2 regions of the Hyphomicrobium sp. MC1 genome follow, and region 1 is predicted to be linked to the other one. Evidence: predicted binding sites of a transcription regulator. Region 1 holds the regulator's gene; the other holds the start of a gene.
The links. The regulator PhoB, encoded in region 1, activates phosphate uptake and scavenging genes when phosphate is short. The targets are predictions, from matches to a motif close to TGTCATNNANCTGTCAT.
Positions count from the first base shown of each region.

Region 2: a site for PhoB is predicted at 2,447-2,463, ahead of HYPMC_RS19815 (CorA family divalent cation transporter). Genes of this name have one in related genera too.

Region 1 is NC_015717.1:572,606-581,947, reverse strand. It holds gene pstC (phosphate ABC transporter permease subunit PstC) at 1-743, shown strand, start outside; gene pstA (phosphate ABC transporter permease PstA) at 746-1,597, shown strand; gene pstB (phosphate ABC transporter ATP-binding protein PstB) at 1,594-2,379, shown strand; gene phoU (phosphate signaling complex protein PhoU) at 2,420-3,133, shown strand; gene phoB (phosphate regulon transcriptional regulator PhoB) at 3,169-3,873, shown strand; gene HYPMC_RS02655 (zinc ABC transporter substrate-binding protein) at 3,992-4,927, opposite strand; gene HYPMC_RS02650 (DUF1007 family protein) at 5,210-5,824, shown strand; gene HYPMC_RS02645 (thioredoxin fold domain-containing protein) at 5,932-6,321, shown strand; gene purE (5-(carboxyamino)imidazole ribonucleotide mutase) at 6,482-6,967, shown strand; gene HYPMC_RS02635 (5-(carboxyamino)imidazole ribonucleotide synthase) at 6,978-8,066, shown strand; gene HYPMC_RS02630 (hypothetical protein) at 8,069-8,452, opposite strand; gene HYPMC_RS02625 (SgcJ/EcaC family oxidoreductase) at 8,536-9,078, opposite strand.
Region 2 is NC_015717.1:4,120,737-4,125,245, reverse strand. It holds gene HYPMC_RS19820 (alkaline phosphatase family protein) at 1-595, opposite strand, end outside; gene HYPMC_RS19815 (CorA family divalent cation transporter) at 678-2,357, opposite strand; gene HYPMC_RS19810 (type 1 glutamine amidotransferase) at 2,634-3,350, shown strand; gene HYPMC_RS19805 (ABC transporter substrate-binding protein) at 3,748-4,509, shown strand, end outside.

The DNA of each region.
Region 1 (9,342 bases):
CACTGGCCCCGATCTACGGCACCATCGTGACGTCGGCGATCGCCATGCTGGTCGCTGTTCCCATAGCCATCGGCATCGCAGTATTTCTGACCGAGCTTTGCCCGATGTCCCTCCGCCGTCCGATCGGCATCGCGATCGAATTGCTCGCGGGCATTCCGAGCATCATCTACGGCATTTGGGGCTTGTTCTATTTCGCTCCTACTCTGCAGCGCTATGTCCAGCCCGAACTGATCGCCTTCTTCAAACCGATCCCGATCCTCAACGGCCTGTTCGCCGGTCCGCCATATGGCATCGGCATTCTGACCTCTGCCCTCATCCTGGCGATGATGGTGCTTCCCTTCATTACTGCGGTCTGCCGCGACGTTTTTGAGACCGTCCCGGCGGTGCTGAAAGAAGCCGCCTACGGCTTGGGATGGACCACCCGCGAAGTCGTGAAAAACGTCGTCATTCCCTATACCCGCGTCGGCATCATCGGCGGCGTCATGCTCGGCCTCGGCCGCGCGCTCGGCGAGACGATGGCGGTCACCTTCGTCATCGGCAACGCGCACCGAATTTCGGAATCGATTCTGGCGCCGGGCACCACAATCTCTGCCACGATCGCCAACGAATTCACCGAAGCGGTCGGCGACATATACACATCGTCGCTCATCGCTCTCGGCCTCATCCTCTTCTTCATAACCTTTGTCGTCCTGGCTCTCGCGCGCCTCATGCTGATGCGTATCGAGAAAAAGGCGGGAGCATAAACATGGCCTTGGATATGGCAAAATACCGCCGTCGGCGCGTGCGAAGCACGATCACCGTCGGCCTGTGCTGGGCGGCATCCGCGCTCGGCCTAACGATCCTGGCCGTCATCCTCGCGACGCTGCTGTTCAAAGGCTTCGCGGGCTTGAACTTCAAGGTCTTTACGGAAATGACGCCACCGCCCGGCAGCGACGGCGGCCTTCTGAACGCCATCGCCGGCAGCTTCGTGATGTCCTTCATCGGCGTCGCGGTCGGCACGCCAATCGGCATCCTCGCCGGCACGTATCTGGCGGAGTATGGCCGTTACAGCAAAGTCTCGTCGGTGATCCGCTTCATCAACGACATTCTGCTCAGCGCCCCTTCGATCGTGACGGGCCTCTTCGTCTACGAGATCCTCGTCCGCACGATGGGCCACTTCTCGGCCATCGCTGGTGCCGCGGCCCTGGCGGTACTTGTCATCCCGACGGTCGTTCGCACGACTGAAAACATGCTGCTGCTGGTTCCGAACCAGCTTCGCGAAGCCTCTTCAGCGCTCGGCATGCCCCAGTCGCTCGTCATCCGTAAGGTGGCTTACAAGGCGGCCCGCGCCGGCATGATCACGGGCGTGCTGCTTGCTATCGCTCGCGTCAGCGGCGAAACCGCTCCGCTTCTGTTCACCGCTCTTAACAACCAGTTCTGGAGCACCGATCTTAATGCTCCGATGGCAAGCTTGCCGGTCGTTATTTTCCAGTATGCCTTGAGCCCTTACGAGGACTGGCAGCGCCTCGCCTGGACCGGCGCACTGTTAATCACCGCAGCGGTGCTCACGCTTAGTATCGCCGCTCGTTACCTGGGTACTTCGAGGACATCCAAATGAACGTAATGTCAAAAGACGTCGACACCGGCCTGACCGAGAAAATTTCGGTCCAGGACCTGAAGTTCTACTACGGATCGACTCTGGCACTCAAAGGCATCTCGTTGCCGCTTTACGAGCGGCAGGTGACAGCCTTCATCGGACCTTCGGGTTGCGGCAAGTCTACGCTCCTGCGTGTTTTGAACCGCATGTACGATCTTTATCCCGGCCAGCACGCCGAAGGTAAGATCATGTTCGACGGTGAAAACATCCTCGACATGAAGGACCTGAACCTGCTGCGCTCGCGCATCGGCATGGTGTTCCAGAAGCCGACGCCGTTCCCGATGACGATCTATGAAAATATCGCGTTCGGTCTTCGCCTTTATGAGCGCCTGCCGAAATCCGAAGTCGACGCCCGCGTCGAAAGCGCCCTCGAAAAGGCAGCGCTCTGGAAGGAAGTAAAAGACAAGCTGCACGCCAGCGGCCTGTCGTTATCCGGCGGTCAGCAGCAACGTCTGTGCATCGCCCGCACAGTTGCGATCCGCCCGGAAGTCATCCTGTTCGACGAGCCCTGCTCCGCTCTCGATCCGATTTCGACCGCTAAGGTCGAAGAGCTGATCGACGAGTTGAAGAACGAATTCACGATCGCCATCGTGACCCACAACATGCAGCAGGCAGTCCGCGTCTCGCAGAATACTGCTTTCATGTACCTCGGCGATCTCGTCGAATTCGGCGACACCAAAAAGCTTTTCACAAACCCAACGGATAGTCGCACGCAAGACTACATCACCGGCCGCTTCGGCTAGAGATGACGTTGAGGCCAAACCGGATTTCAGGATTACGACGATGAACGAACATACCGTGAAGTCATACGAGGAAGAGTTGAAGCTCCTCGACCGCCGCATCGCGCAGATGGGCGGCTATGCCGAAAAGCTTCTCGTTCAGGCGATGGACTCGCTCGAACGCCGCGACCCTAAGCTCGCCGAGAAAGCCGTTTCCGACGATGTCATGGTCGACCAGCTCGAACGCGAGCTGCAGGACCAGGTCATTCTGATGATTGCCCGCCGCCAGCCGGTCGCCAACGACCTGCGCCACATCATGACAGTCATCAAGATTGCGGGCGACCTTGAGCGTATCGGCGACCTTGCCAAGAACATCGCCAAGCGCGCTCTCACCATTGCAGGGGAAGCCTATCCCAAGCCGCTGATGACCGGCATGCGCCACATGACCGAGATGGTGCAGCAGCAGCTCAAGGACGTTCTTGATGCGCTGACGACGCTCGATGCCGAGAAGGCGATGGAAGTCTGGCGCAACGACCAGCAGGTCGACGCTATGTATAACTCGCTGTTCCGCGAACTCCTGACGTACATGATGGAAGATCCGCGCAACATCGGTATCTGCACGCACTTCCTCTTTGGCGCCAAGAATATCGAGCGCATTGGCGACCACACGACAAACATCGCCGAGAACGTCTACTACCTCGTGCACGGCGTACCGATCGCCGACGATCGGCCGAAGGGCGACAAGACCTCTTCGACACTGATTACGCCGCGCCAATGACCGTACGACCCTGAGAGCAACCCCGATCCAATATCATGCCAGCTAAGATTATCGTTGTTGAAGACGAAGCGCCGCTAGCCGAGCTTCTGAAGTACAATCTTCAGTCGGAAGGTTACGACGTCGTGCAAGCCGCCGATGGCGAGGAAGCCGAACTATTGCTCGCCGAACAAACCTTCGATCTGGCGATATTGGATTGGATGATCCCGAAGATCTCCGGGATCGAGCTTTGCCGCCGTCTGCGCAACCGCGGCGACACGCAGAGCCTGCCCATCATCCTGCTGACCGCCCGCGGTGAGGAATCTGACCGCGTGCGGGGCCTGACGACCGGCGCCGACGACTACGTCACGAAGCCGTTCTCCGTGCAGGAATTGATGGCACGTGTGAAAGCCCTGCTCCGGCGCGCGGCGCCGGAGCGCATGAGCGATATTCTCGTCTCCGGCGAGATCACGATGGACCGCGGTGCCCACAAAGTGACGCGTGGCGTCCGCGAGGTCCGCCTCGGCCCGACCGAATACCGCATGCTCGAAGTCTTCATGGAAAGCCCGCGCCGCGTTCTCTCGCGCAGCCAGCTTCTCGACCGCGTATGGGGCCAGTCCTCGGAGGTCGACGAGCGCACCGTCGACGTTCACATCGGCCGTCTCAGAAAATCGCTGATCCGCGGCAACGAAGCCGATCCGATCCGCACGGTCCGTGGCGCCGGCTATGTCTTCGACGGCCGCGAAGCCGAAACGCAGGCTTAATAGCGAGCCATGTGTCCTCGGGCTTGTCCCGAGGATCCAGCAATCAACATCACCGCGGCATAATAGATCCCCGATCTCATGCCGAGGATGACGAGAGAATACAGCTAAAGACTGACTCTCAGCTTGGCGCGGTTAGGCAGCTAGACAGATTGCGCGCGACGCCATGCATCAGATCGAAGTAGAGCTTCGGCCCCGGCGTCAGCAATTGCCCTTCGACGTCGATCGTCCCCGAACGGGCATGCGTCCCTTCGGTAACCGCAGCAACAAGGTTTGGCTGGAACTCCGGTTCGGTAAAAACACAGACTGCACCGAGCGACGAAATCTTGCTGCGAACCTCCGTCAGTCTTTTTGCGCTCGGCGGCACGTCCGGGCTGACCGTAATCGATCCCACGGCGTGAAGCCCGAAGTGATGTTCGAAATACTGCGTCGCGTCGTGGAAGACGATGAAGGGCTTGCCTTGCGCCCCTTTCATTTCACTCGAAAGGTCATGGTCGAGCGTATCGAGATCGGCATCGAGCGCCGCCTCGTTGCTTTTCACTTTGCTCGCGTACTCAGGATAGCGCGCAATGAGCGCTTTCGCGATGTCGGCCGCAATGGCCTTGGCGTTCGACGGATCGAGCCAGAGATGCCCATCCTCTCCGTCCTCATCATGATCATCGTGATCGGCAGCGCCTGCTTCCTCATGATCGTGCGCGTCCGCCTCATGCTCGTGCTCATGCTTCTCGAACGTGCCGCCTTCGCGTTGATCCAGCAGCGTCACGCCATCTGCGCCCGCAAGCGTCACCACTTTGACGTTCGACGGCAATGTCGTCACGATCTTGCGCGTAAACGGCTCCAGCGTATCCGACACACGAACGAAAATATCCGCTTCGTTGATAGCCCGCGCTGTCGACGGCTTGAGCGTGAACGTATGCGGCGATGCCGATCCTTCGACGATAAGCTGCGGCGTCCCGATGCCGTCCATCAGACGCGTCACAAGCGAATGTACGGGCTTGATCGTCACGACGACCTTCGGCGCGTCGGCAGCGCTGACAGCGGCCGTAGCGCTTGTCATCGCGGCCGCCAAAAAACCGAAACATCGTGCCGCTGAACGCTTCATTCCCACCATCCTGCCGAGTAAAAGGATATAATATAACCATCGCCGTCGGCATGCAACCGCACCGGCGAATTGGCCTATACCCGCCAAATAGCGCAGCGCGTCGCAATCTCGCCACGTTCAATGTGCGTTTCGTATGAAACGCACTCCGAGAATCGCGCGTAATGCGGAGCAAAGGAATTGGGGCCGATCTTGCATAAGTCGTTCAATAAATGTCTCAGCCTCGCGGCCGCCGCGATAATGCTCCTCGCTTTCTCTATACCGGCCTCTGCGCATCCTCATATGTGGATCACATATGAGATGACGGTCGACTACGACAACGGCACCGTTACGGGCGTCGACCATGTCTGGAGCTTCGACGATTCCTATGCGGCGATGGCGCTCGAAGGTCTCGACACTAACAACGACGGCAAATACGACCAGCACGAGCTTGAGCCGCTGCTGAAGGTCAACATGGATGGCCTCAAAGAGTTCAACTACTTCACGGTGGCCAAGCTCGGCGAAGAACAATTGGCGTTCTCGCCGCCGACCCAAGCGCACCTCGAATACACCAACGGTGTCCTCCGCCTTTACTTCCACCTGTCGCTGGCGAAGCCCGTCCTTGCCGATGCCGAGGGCCTGACATTCGCCGTCTTCGATCCCTCCTACTTCATCGACTTCGAGCCAGAGAAAACGGACGCCGTCAAACTTGCATCAGCGCCCGCTGGCTGCGCGGCGACGCTGCTCGATCCCGATGCGGAAAAGACCGACGCGCAGGCCCAGAAGCTCGGCGCCGCGATGGCGCAACAGTTCGGCGCCGGCGTCGTCGGTTTCGGCTCCTACAAAACCGTGGCGATCACCTGCAAGAAATCCTGACCGTCCAGCTTTGGCACAGCGGTTAACGAACCGGCGAGATTCCTCAGCCGCAGAGGCATTAATGACTTAGAAAGGATGTCTTCTTGCGGACCGCGAGGTGACATCAAATGCGTACGGCCCTTCGCACGTTGCTTTTCGTCGTGCTGATGCTCGCACCCGTTACGATTTCGCGCGCCGACATCGATACCGAAGCTGCCATTCCGAACGGCGCATTCGAACTCGTCGTCGTCGAAGCCGAGGGCTGCATCTACTGCCAGCTTTTCCGCCGCGACGTGCTGCCGGCCTACCAGGCATCGTCTCAGGCCAAGGATCTGCCGGTGCGCTTCGTCGATATTAACGATATCGCCGCCGTCCATCTGAGTTTCAAATCCGGCGTCGACATCGTGCCGACATTTGTGGTCGTCAAATCACATACCGAAGTCGGCCGGATTTCCGGCTACATCGGCCCGGAGAACTTCTTTCACTCGATCAGCTATCTGCTGGCTTCAGCCCCCTAAAAGCGCCCAAACGTCGCCCAAGCAGCCAAAAGCCCATGCAATTGGCCTTTTCATTTCGAATTCCCCACGTATCGGTGCCCAAAACCCTTGTAAACTCGGGCTCGCTCCTGTACCGACGCGGTTTCCGTTTTCGGGGGCTTTGGACGCCATCATGAGCCGGATCAGGCCACACGTCGGCATTATCATGGGAAGCCAGTCAGACTGGCCGACGATGAAGCATGCCGCCGATATTTTGACGGCTCTGGGCGTTTCTTTCGAGACCAAGATCGTCTCCGCCCACCGTACGCCGGACCGTCTCTATAGCTACGCCAAGGGTGCCAAAGCTGCTGGCTTGAAGGTCATCATCGCCGGGGCCGGCGGCGCCGCGCATTTGCCCGGCATGGCCGCCGCCATGACGGTGCTGCCGGTATTGGGCGTGCCAGTGGAATCGAAAGCGCTTAAAGGTCAGGACAGTCTGTATTCGATCGTGCAGATGCCGGCGGGCGTTCCTGTCGGCACGCTCGCCATCGGCGAAGCGGGCGCCAAGAACGCGGGACTGTTCGCCGCGGAAATCCTGGCACTTTCTGATCCCGCCCTGGCAGAGCGCCTCGAAGACTGGCGCAAACAGCATTCGGCCGATGTCGCCGAGACACCCGTTCAGGGTTGAAGACCACGCAATGACTGCATTCCCTCCCGGCTCGACCATCGGCATTCTCGGCGGCGGACAATTGGGCCGCATGCTTGCCCTCGCAGCCGCTCGCCTCGGCCTCAAGTCGCACATCTACGCGCCCGAAGCCGATAGCCCAGCGTTCGACGTCGCCGCCGCACACACGGTCGCGGCGTACGAAGACGAAACGCAGCTCGCCAAATTTGCAAGCGCGATCGACGTTGCGACCTACGAATTCGAGAACATTCCCGTACACACGGTCGAATTCCTGTCGACGCGCATTCCCGTTCGGCCCGGCGCCAAGGCCCTCGCCTGCGCCCAGGACCGCATGAACGAGAAATCGCTCGCGCGTGAGCTTGGCGCGATGACGGCAGAGTTCGCGGCCATCGACAGCTTCGCCGATCTCGCAAAAACGCTCGACAACGGCTTCACCATTCCGTCCGTTCTGAAGACACGCCGCTTCGGCTATGATGGCAAAGGCCAAGCGAAAATCTTGACGCGCGCGGACGCCAAAAGTGCGTGGGCCGCCATGCGCGATCAGCCGTCGATTCTGGAGAGCTTCGTCAATTTCCGGGCCGAGGTTTCGGTCGTCGCTGCCCGCGCCATCGATGGCAGCTTCAAGGCCTTCGACGTCACCGAGAACGAGCACCGAAATCACATTCTGCACCGGTCGCTCGCGCCTGCAGCGCTTGCGCCCGACGTCGCCTCTGAGGCCGTCACCATCGCGCAGAAGATCGCTGAAAGGCTCGATTACGTCGGCGTGTTCGCGATCGAGTTTTTCCTCGTCGCTCAAAACGGCCGCGACCACCTCTACGTCAATGAGATGGCGCCGCGCGTGCACAATTCCGGCCACTGGACGATGGATGGCGCACTGACTTCGCAATTCGAGCAGCACATCCGCGCCGTCGCCGGCTGGCCGCTCGGCTCAACGAGCCTGAAAGCGCCCGCCGCCGAAATGATCAACCTCATCGGCGACGATATTCTTGCCTGGGAAAAGATCGCAGCCGAACCCGGCGCGTTCTTTCATCACTACGGCAAGAAGGAAGCGCGCCCCGGCCGCAAGATGGGCCACGTCAATCGTCTGCTCCCGAAGAAGTAGACTCAGCCTTCGCGGCGCCGATACGCAATCGTCGATAGAATAGCGGCAAGCACGAACACCGCCGGCGGCGCCAATCCGCGACCGAGCGGGACGTAACCGGGTAGCACCACGACCAGCACCCAGACCACATCTGCCCAGCCGACGACCGCAAGATTGAGCCAAAATCCTAATCGATCGTTCTTCGCCACGCGCCACAACGCAACGACGATTGCAAACAGTGAGATTGACAGCATATAGGCCGCGAGCTGCAACAACCGCCCTTGCGCGATGCCATGCTCATCGAGCGCCAGCATCATGATCTGCCACGAGACATAAATGTGAAACGCGCCCCACGCGGCATAAAGGAGCGCAGCGGATTGTGAAAGAAAGCGCGTCGTGACGTTCATGTCCGCTCCATGCAAAGCCTTGAAAGGCATTCGCATGGAGCAACGAGTGCGTTACACGCACAGCAAGCGGGGCGATGCGGCCGTTAAAGCATTGAGCTTTCAAGCGGCTGATCGAGCTTTCTCTCGTCGCCGCCGAGCGTATGCTTCACGATCCGCCAGTTCCCGTTCTGCAGCGCGAACTCGGCGGCAAACGGCCCACCCAACAAATCGCGCGTGCCCTTACGAGCACCGGTCACGCGATAGAGAATGAAGCCACTCGCGACAGCCGAATTGCATCCCGGCGTCACAGTCATCTTGACAACGACCGGCTGCGGATGCCGGGCGAGCAGTCCGGCGTAAAAATTCCGAATGGCGTCTTTTCCGACCAGCGGGGCCGACGCTTTCGCGGGGATCAACGTCGCATCATCCGCATAGAAATTTGCAAGCTTGTCCGCTGATCCGGACGCGACAGCCGAATTCCAGCTATCGAACAATTGCGAAATCACCTGCGGCGTCGGCGTGGTGCAATCCAATTCGTCGGCGTGAACCGCGCGCGGAATAAGAAGCGCGGCCGCGACGAAAGCCGTCATGGCAAAGCGAAAAACAATGGACCTTGTGATGGTATCTATGGGCAGCGAAGAGATCATGGCGATACGTCCCTATCCTTCCCTCGAAGGCTATCCCCGTCGCGATTTCCTGACCGTAATCGGCTATTCATGCCTTAGGTACGCTGCACAAACCCTTACTACACTGCGCTAAATCAATTTCCTGCATTTGAGTTTATTTTTAAACGCAGATGCCGATGACGTCAGTTCGCAAGTATGTTTCGACGGCGCGAGCCCTATCGTTTCAATTGCACTTTCGGACGGCCATGATTGCGATTTTCTCCAGCTTCGGTCGAACTCGGTCGA
Region 2 (4,509 bases), 1.2 Mb from region 1:
GCAGCCCGTACGCCTTTAGACCTTCGCTGACCCAAGGAGCGAGCGGAATTCCGACCGATCTACCCGTCGCATCGTCGATGATGACGCTTTCGGCGCCACCGCGCGAGGTGTGATCGAATACGGCCGTCGGGCCGATCTTGCCGATTGCGGCCGTGTTGAAGCCGGAGCGATGGGCAACGTGCAAGATGGTCTCTTCGTCGATGAAATTGCCGCCGAAGTGGTCGTCGATGTCACCGATAACGCCATCGCTTTCGATGAACGACAACCGCGCCGACTTTGCCGAGCGAATGATAAAACCGGCATACATGACGTTGCCGAACACACCGGTATCGCCGAGGTAATGTCCTGTCGCCATGCCACTGGAATTTGGCATCGTGAACGTCGGAAACAACGAGTGGCTGTTGACGAAGTTTACGCCCTTGTCGCGCACATCGGCAAACGTCGGCGCCGTCTCAGATGTGACGATCTTCCGCCGCAAGCCGTCGGGAACGAAAAGAATGACGTTGTGCTTTGGTGCATCGGCGTGGGCCGGCGCGATGCTGAGAAGCACCGCAAGGCACAAGCATGCGCGCAAAAGAATCTGCTTCGGCACCATATTGAAGTCGTCCCCTCTAAGCGAAAGATGCGCTTGTCCATTGCCTAGATGATGGAAGCGACGTCCCTCTGACATTCCCCGTTCAAATGCGCGTCTTACGGCGAAGCCTGGGAAACCAGTTCGCCGAGCCGTCGGACAGCGATTCCATCATGTCCGACAAGGCGCGCGATTTAGCGATTGTAATCAGCGTCAGCAGGATGGTCGGCACAAGCACTGCAGAAAATGCCACCAATCGCCATGGCGTCGATTGATTGGCCCAATCGAGCAGGTTCATACCGAGAAAGCCGGTGACGGTGGTGCCGACAAGTCCGAGCGTCGTAACAACGGTCAGTCGCGTAACGGTATCGCTCTGACGGCGCATAGCCTCGTTTTCCAGGAACTCGCTCATCTCCTGAATTTCCTGCCGAATGTCGTCGTAGAGGCGGTCAATATCGAGATGGCGGCGGCACAATGCAAAAATATCGTGTGCCTGCGTCTGATTGCTGACCGAGTGAAACCAGTAGCGATGCGTGAAGCGCAGGAAGGTTTGCAGCGCCCGCCGGGACGCTGCTCTGAACGCAAGAATCGCGCTCTTGTTGTTAGCATCGAGACGGCTCATCGCTCCGGTCAGATGATCGGAGAACATCAGCAGCGATGCCTTGTGGAAGTGCGCGATCAGAAAGACGAGGAAGTGCTCATGCCGGAAGCTGTTGAGGCAGCCATGGTTGGGGTCGACGAAGAATGGGTTGTCGGCGCTGCCCGTCACGACAAGGGCATGACCGCACGACATATAACGGCTCTGCGGCCACTCAATCTCGTTGTGCTGTCCGAAGTAACGATCGTAGCAATACCGCTCTTCGAAATCTTCAAGGTGGCGCTGGGAGAATGGCAACTCCGAGCAGTCGCCTGGACCGGATGCAAAAGCGAGGCGGACGTAATCGGCGCGCGTCAGCTCGCTGCCGGCTTTCACGGCAATAAGCGCCATTTGCGGCATGCGATAATATTCGAGCTGCTTGTAGCGCAACGCACCCGGGTGATCGGAATGATGCGGCACCAGCGGATGCAGCAGATATTGCCAATGCGCAGCAACGCGGGCCGCGCGCTTCGCGCAAACCTGCGCCAGAAACTTGTCGCGATCCTCATAATCGGAGGCGGCCAGGACGTCACCATGGCTTGAAAGAAATTCGACCTTCACTGGGCAATGTCCGGCAACGCCCGTGTCCTTCTCCCAATAGGCTGGATGCGTTCGTCCCAGTCGGAACATCACGTCTTGAACGTCGGAGAGTCCGATGTCTTCGGAATAAAGCTCTAACGCCAGGATCGCGACATCGATTTCGAAGAAGAAATACAAATCGACGTGAGCCACCTTGAGTTCGATCGGGGCAGCGCCGGGCGTGAGCTGCACGCTCACGGCCGCTACATCGGTACGCCGGAAGGTTTTGACCGGACTTTCCGATGACACCGATCCCGGCGATCTGCCAATTCGTCCGCCGTAAAGGAAGCGCTGGACCGGCGGCAGGAAGGTCACGAACTCATTGTAGTGACGCTCCTGAAAATCTTTCGGATCGCACGTGAACTCGTCATCGACCTCTTTCCACGGATTGTCGGGGCCGAGCTTCGAAAGGATCGCCGCGAAGTCATGATGAGACGGCTCAGGATTGGGCGGCATCAACTCGACCGGCCATATCAGGATCTGCCGGAACTGTCCGATGCGGGTGTCGGCTGAAGCGCGTGGTGCAATCCCCGACCCGGACGCAGTTTCGGAACGGACTTCATCAAGCATGAGAGCCTCGGCTTGCTATCGAATTGCGCCACAGAGCAGCTTCGAAATCGAGTTCCCTTCAACGCGCCTCTCACCATTGCCCCATGTCCATGACGGTTATGCGACATATATGAAATATATGGGGAATTTCGCGTTTGTTCGGGCCTGTGAAGCTCTGGCATCCAATAACCAGGGGCATCGAAGCGCTGATGACGGATGAGTTCACATCGTATATTTGCGCCCTGGCGTCGTCGGCCGGTCGATCATGACGTACATGAACAGGGAATAGGGGGAAACGTGCGCTTTCTTGTTTTTCAGCACATCGCTTGTGAGCATCCAGGCATCTTTCGCAAATTCTTCGCCGCCGACGGCATCGCTTGGGATGCCGTCGAACTCGACGAAGGAGCTGCGATTCCGGCGCTTGAAAACTACGATGCGCTTTGGGTGATGGGCGGCCCAATGGACGTCTGGGATGTCGATGAATGCCCGTGGCTTGTCGATGAAAAGCGCGCGATCCGCCGATGGGTTCGCGAATTGGAAAAACCCTTCATGGGGCTTTGCCTCGGACATCAGCTCCTGGCCGATGCCCTGGGAGGCACATGCGGACCGCAACGTCCGCCTGAAATTGGCATTCTCGATGTCGCCCTGACGACGGAAGCCGAAAGCGATCCGGTGTTCGGCAATCTGCCTAAGGAATTCAAAGCTGTTCAGTGGCACTCCGTGCGCGTTGCGCAGCCGCCTGAAGGCGCCGTTGTGCTTGCCAAATCGGACATTTGTCCTTGCCAGGCGATGCGTGTCGGCAAGACGGCATGGAGCATGCAGTATCACGTCGAAATCGAAGACAACACGATCGACGACTGGGGAAATATCCCGGCTTACGCGCAAGCGCTGGAACGCACGCATGGACCTGGTGCACTGCCGCGCATGGCTGAAGCTGCTAAACCCCACACCGCGAATTTCGCTGCGGATGCCGAAATGCTTTATCGCAATTTTATGCGGACCATTCGGCAATAGGCCGCTTCAGGGTCGATAATCGGTCAACGCATTTCATCGGAGCGAACGCAGAGCAAGTCATCTGCGTTCGCTTTCTTTTTTGGGTTATTCTATCGGTCAAAGAGCGCGGTTGGCTGCAGCGCAATCGGCGTGAGACGACGACTTTCTATGAAACATTTATTCGCGCGCGTGCTGCTTATATTTGCACCAACTGCCCTGAATTTGGCCTTGAACACACTTTGAAATAGGTATCATAATTCAAAAATCATCACTCTCAGGAAAGTCACTGCACGCGATTTCTGCAATTCGACCTCAACTGATTTGGCTTGGAGGCTGATCTATGTACACTGCCGTCAAACGCGTTTTGGCCGGGGGGGCCTGCGCCGCGATCGTATCGCTGGCGAGTTTTAGCCAAGCCATGGCGGGCGCTCCTGAATCGCAAGATCCAATCAAGATTGCATTGTTCGATTGGACGAGCGTCAATCTCAACGCCAAGATCCTTGGCGGCATTCTCACCAAACTCGGCTACAACGTTGAATACCCGACGGCCGATTATCTCTCGAGCCTCACCACCGGCCTGACGAACGGCGATATCGATATCGGCGTCGAGTACTGGGATACGACCGCGCGCGAAGCGATGAAGGCGTCCGACGCCACGGGCCAGACCGAGCGGCTCGGCAAGCTTGGTCCCAAAGCCAAGGAAGAGTGGTGGTTCCCGGAGTACATGAAAGAAAAGTGCCCCGGCCTTCCTGATTGGAAAGCTCTGAAGGATCCCAAGTGCGCCGAAGCCTTCTCGACGCCCGATACGGCGCCGAAGGGCCGTTATCTCGGCGGTCCCGTGACCTGGGAAGGTTTTGATGACGAGCGCGTCGAAGCCCTCGGCCTGCCGTTCGTTGTTGTCCACGCAGGCACCGACGGCGCGATGTTTGCCGAACTCGATTCCGCCTATCAGCGCAAAGCGCCGATCATGCTCTGGATTTATTCACCGCATTGGGCCCCGGCGAAATACAAAGGCGAGTGGGTTCAGTTTCCGGAATATGAACCGGCCTGCTACACTGACCCGAAGTGGGGTGTGAACCCGGATAAGAAGTACGATTGCGGCAAGCCGCACGGCGAAATCTGGAAGTACTCCTGGAAAGGCCTGAAAGATAAATGGCCCGTCGCTTACAAAGTCGCCAAA